DNA from 2 places in the Afipia massiliensis genome. Region 2 is predicted to be linked to the other one. Evidence: riboswitches for the same ligand, from Rfam matches in the RefSeq annotation. Region 2 holds a riboswitch; the other holds the start of a gene.
The links. A riboswitch is a leader RNA that binds a small molecule or an ion and turns the genes downstream of it on or off. The one in region 2 is predicted to bind cobalamin.
Positions count from the first base shown of each region.

Region 1: another riboswitch for cobalamin. It lies ahead of metE (5-methyltetrahydropteroyltriglutamate--homocysteine S-methyltransferase); the one in region 2 lies ahead of YH63_RS15105 (TonB-dependent receptor).

Region 1 is NZ_LBIA02000001.1:130,458-132,905, reverse strand. It holds gene metE (5-methyltetrahydropteroyltriglutamate--homocysteine S-methyltransferase) at 1-896, opposite strand, end outside; cobalamin riboswitch at 995-1,213, opposite strand; cobalamin riboswitch at 1,490-1,708, shown strand; gene YH63_RS00540 (ribonucleoside-diphosphate reductase subunit alpha) at 1,824-2,448, shown strand, end outside.
Region 2 is NZ_LBIA02000001.1:3,154,254-3,156,701, reverse strand. It holds gene YH63_RS15115 (serine hydrolase domain-containing protein) at 1-185, shown strand, start outside; gene YH63_RS15110 (hypothetical protein) at 301-735, opposite strand; cobalamin riboswitch at 816-1,049, shown strand; gene YH63_RS15105 (TonB-dependent receptor) at 1,221-2,448, shown strand, end outside.

The DNA.
Region 1 (2,448 bases), 3.0 Mb from region 2:
GAGTTGATCTGGCCCTTGCCGCGCACCAGATCGAGATGCACGCCCGCGACCGGCAGCTTGGTGACGAGATCGGCGTTGTCGCCGAGTTCGCCGAAATAGGTGGCTAGCATGATCTTGACGCCGGGCACCTTCAGCGCGAGTTCGCTGTACGCCGTCTTCAGCGCGGCCTTTTCATCCGCGTCGAGATCGAGCACGAGACACGGCTCGTCGATCTGCACCCAGTCCGCGCCTTCGGCTGCGAGCCTGTTGAGCAACTCGATGTAGACCGGCAGCAGCTTCGGCAACAGCGACAGCCGGTTCTCACCCTTGCCGAGCTTGAGGAACGTCACGGGGCCGACCAGCACCGGCCGGGTCTGGATTCCGAGCGCCTTGGCTTCGCGGTATTCATCGATCGCCTTGGTGGAGGAGAGGGCGAAGGTCTGATCCTTCGAGAACTCCGGCACCATGTAATGATAGTTGGTGTCGAACCACTTGGTCATTTCCTGCGCCGGAACGCCTTGCCCGTGGCTATGGCCATGCGCGCAGCCGTCGTGGTCGCCCGAGTCCTTGTGAGACAAGCCTTTCTGGCTGCCGCGCGCCATCGCGAAATATGTCTCGAAAGACACCGGCCCGCCGGTCCAGCCGTAGATCTTCGGAATCGCACCGACCATGGCGCTGGTGTCGAGCACCTGATCGTAGAGCGAGAAATCGTTCGACGGGATCACGGTGACGCCGAGATCGCGCTGGCGCGTCCAGTTGTCGGCGCGGATTTTCGCGGCGGCCTCGCGCAGCGCGGCCTCGTCGATCTTGCCGGACCAGAATTTCTCCAGCGCCATTTTCAGTTCGCGGCGTGGGCCGATGCGCGGCACGCCGAGCGTGGCGACAGGAATGGAAGCAGTGGAAGCAGAATTCGTCATCGGAAACCCCGTGATGTTGGGGCAGGGCCGGACATGCGCGAACGACAGAGACGGAAGTGCCGTCCTCCGCAAGCGACACACCGGGGCACCCCGCCCGTGGACGTACTGTGATCGCGGCAGGTCTCCTGGCTTGCGGGTCGACGCCTTAAGTCCGGCCTTCCCGCGGCTTGCGCCGCAGTGGCAGTGATGGACAAAGGCTCGCCGCTTACAGTTGCGGGGGCAGCTTCGGACTTGCGCAATCCACCTGGACCGCGCGCACCGCATTCCCTCTTGGCTCCGGACCACCGATCCGCAGAACCGCGATGGTCAAGTTATGAGAAGCGCATTCCGGTCGGTCAAAGGGAAAGCTTCCCACCGGGCACCTCAGAAGATCGCGCGCGACGCCTGTGGGCAGAAACTTGATGGCGTCGCCGTCACTGATTCTCGTTGATTTGTCCTGAGGTGCGATATCGTGGCGTGGTTCTGAATTATCTTGGCCGTGGAAACAGAATCGAAGCACTCTAACCCAGTGTTGAGAAACAGCGGTTTCTCGAAGGGCCTAGGGATAACGGGGATGCTTTTTAATCTTTTGTTGACTCTTTGAGCCTTATATCACCACATGTAGATGTCACGGTCCGCTGGACGTCAAAATCTAGTGGCTAAGAGGGAAGCCGGTGAGCTGCACGTTTGATGCAGCAAGTCCGGCGCTGCCCCCGCAACTGTAAGCAGTGAGTTGAATCCGACCGATGTCACTGGTGCGTTTTTCGCATCGGGAAGACCGGGTTCAACGCTGACCTGCGAGCCAGGAGACCTGCCGCGACACCAAAAGAACGTCCACGGGCGGGGTGTCCGGAGGTCGCTTGCAGCATTGCCGGCGCTTGCCGGTCGTCATGCAGCGTTCTCTCGGCCCAAGCCCCCAAAAAATTGCAACACGCACGGGGTCTGCCGATGTCTCTCTCTCTCGAACGCGAAGCCGCAAAATCCGCTCCTCTCATTCAGTTGCGTTCCGAGTCGCTGGCCGTCCCTGCCACCACACCGCCGTTGCAGGTCATCCGCCGCAACGGCACGGTCTCGCCGTTCGACGCGAGCAAGATCTCGATTGCGATGACCAAGGCGTTCCTCGCGGTCGAAGGGCACACCGCGGCGGCGTCGCGCCGCATTCACGAGGTCATCGAGCAACTGACGAACGAGGTCGTCGGCGCGCTGACCCGCCGGATCGGCGAGGGGCGCACCTTCCATATCGAGGATGTGCAGGATCAGGTCGAACTGGCGCTGATGCGCAGCGAACATCACAAGGTCGCTCGTGCCTATGTGCTCTATCGCGAGGAACGCACGCGCCAGCGCGCCGAGGCGGAAGCCGCAAAGCCCGCCAAGACTTCTTCCGAACCGCAACTGCATGTGACGCTGGGCAATGGCACGCGCGTGCCGCTCGATGTGGATCGCCTGACGCTGATCATTCAGGAAGCCTGCGCCAATCTTGACGGCGTCGATGCGGCACCGGTTCTCGCCGAGACGCGCCGCAACCTTTACGACGGCATTAGCCAGGATGAACTGGCGCTCGCGGGCATCATGG
Region 2 (2,448 bases):
TTTATCAGATCGACCGCAAGCGGCGCACATTGTGCTGCATCGGCATCCATGGCCAGTGGATCTATATCGATCCCGTCAGCGAACTGGTGATCGTTCGCGTGGCGGCCGAACCCGTCCCGCTCGACGTCGAGAATTACCGCGCCTGGCGACGGGGTTTCGAAGCGATCGTCCAGCATTTTTCGTGAGATATAGATCAGCACCGTCATTGCGAGCGAAGCGAAGCAATCCAGAATCAACAAACAAGACTGGATTGCTTCGTCGCAAGGGCTCCTCGCAATGACGAGTTGCTGAAGCGCAGGATTACCGCGTCAGCTTTTCCATTTCGGGAAATGCGGCGAAGGCCACGCCCTTACAAAGATCCTCGGTCTCCTCGATGATGCGATCGAGTCGTCCATCGATGTACATGCCCGCACGTTCCTTCACGCCGGCGTAGCGCCCTCCCGCACCGCGCGCATTGAAGCGCACGCACACGACATAGCGGCGGCGGCCCCCGACTTCCTTTTGCGCCGGCTCTGAAATCCCGGCCTCGCGAATACCGGTTGGATCGTTCAGATAGGTCCGTAGCAGAGCGAGCAGTTCGGGACGGTAATTCGCCGGATACGGCTGGTTCTCGACGCCGCGATCGGCGGTGTAGGACAGGCTGTCGGCGCCGCCGGTCCAGGCGCAGCCGGCCACAGCGAGCGCAAGCAGCACCGCCGCCGCGCGCGGCCCATATGTCACCAATTTGCAACGCATCCCAATGAAGTCCGTAACCTGAGCCATGGCATTGGATTTCTTGCTCATTGTGTCATTGACAAGGCAACCCGCCGCCGATTGATTGCAACCACGGCACAGGTGCCAGCGCAAGCTGGCGAATAGGGAATTCGGTGCCGCCGTGCAGACTCTTCAACGTGAAGCATGCACGGCTAGTCCGAAGCTGCCCCCGCAACTGTCAACGGTGAGTCGTTGTCCAATAGGCCACTGAGCGAAGGCGTTACAGCCGGGCTTGGGAAGGCGGGCAACGGCGACGATCCGCGAGCCAGGAGACCTGCCTGTACCGGTCATCCTTCCGTCGCACGGGGCGTGCGAAGGGGCGGCATTTCCGCAGCGGTGACGTGACGTAACAGTTGCGGAGGTCCGGCCGATGGCCTGTTTCCTCAGTCACGACGTAAAGTCCGGCAGCGTTCGCTCGCCGCGCATCGTCATGCCTGCGCGCGTCTTCACCGCGCCTTCGCGATCACATGCATCGGCGGGGCTCAAACGTGACTCTTTTTCCTAGATCTTTCTTTCCGGCGGCGACGCTCAGACTGTCATTCGCAGCGGCATGCCTCGCAGGCACGGCGCTTGTGAGCCCTGCCCTCGCGCAGGATGGCGGCGGCCAGTTGCCGCCGATCAACGTCGATGCGAGCCGCCTCTATGGCGGCATCGTCGGCGCGTCGACTGCGGTCATCACTGCGGAAGACATCGCACGTTCGCCCAACCAAACGATTCAGGAGATCCTCGCAACTATCCCGGGCGTTCAGCTTACGAACCTGTACGGCGCGGTGAACGGCACCGGCTCCGTCGTCGACCTTCGCGGGTTCGGCGCGTTTGCCTCGTCGAACACGCTGTTCCTCATTAACGGCCGACGCCTCAATGAAGCCGATCTGCAAGGTGTCGATCTCTCAACTATTCCGATTCAATCGATTGAACGGATCGAGGTCACACGCGGCAACAGCGGTGCGGTGCTGTACGGCGACAACGCCATTGGCGGCGTCATCAACATTATCACGAAGACGGGGATTGGAATCGGCAAGCCGATTGCAATGCGCACCGAAGCAGGCGTCGGATCATTCAACCAGCGGCTGGGGAATGTGTCCGCCAGTGTCAACGCCGGTCCATGGTCCTCCGCCGTTTTTGGCAACGCCATTTCGTCCGACGGATACCGCGTCAACAACGCCTTGCGACAGACCAACGGCGTCGGCGAGGTTCGCTACTCAACGCCTGATTTCAGCGCCTTCCTGAACCTGTCAGCCGACAACCAAAGCCTCGGTCTTCCGGGAGGCCGGGCAACGAGCGAGTTCGGCACCGGCATCAATCGCCTTGCGACCGATCCGCGGGGGGCAGCAACACCCTTCGATCGCGGCGAGAAGCAGGGAAAGAACGCAACCGCCGGGTTTACCAAGTCGTTGTGGGACGGCGCGGAATTGATCGTCGACGGCGGCGTGCGCGACAAGCAGCAGCAGGGCTCATTCCCTGGAGGCCTTCCCCTCAGTCCGTTCAACGCGCGTTATGTCGATTCCTCGTTGCAGACATGGTCGATCACGCCCCGCCTCAGCATCAAGAACCCGTTCTTCGGCCTGCGTTCGAATATCCTGACCGGCATCGACTATTACGATGCGGCCTACAGTTCAAACCGAAGCCGCTACGCCGGCGATGCACCGATTCACGTTTACAATCTGAAGCAGCAAACCCTTGCTGGTTACTGGC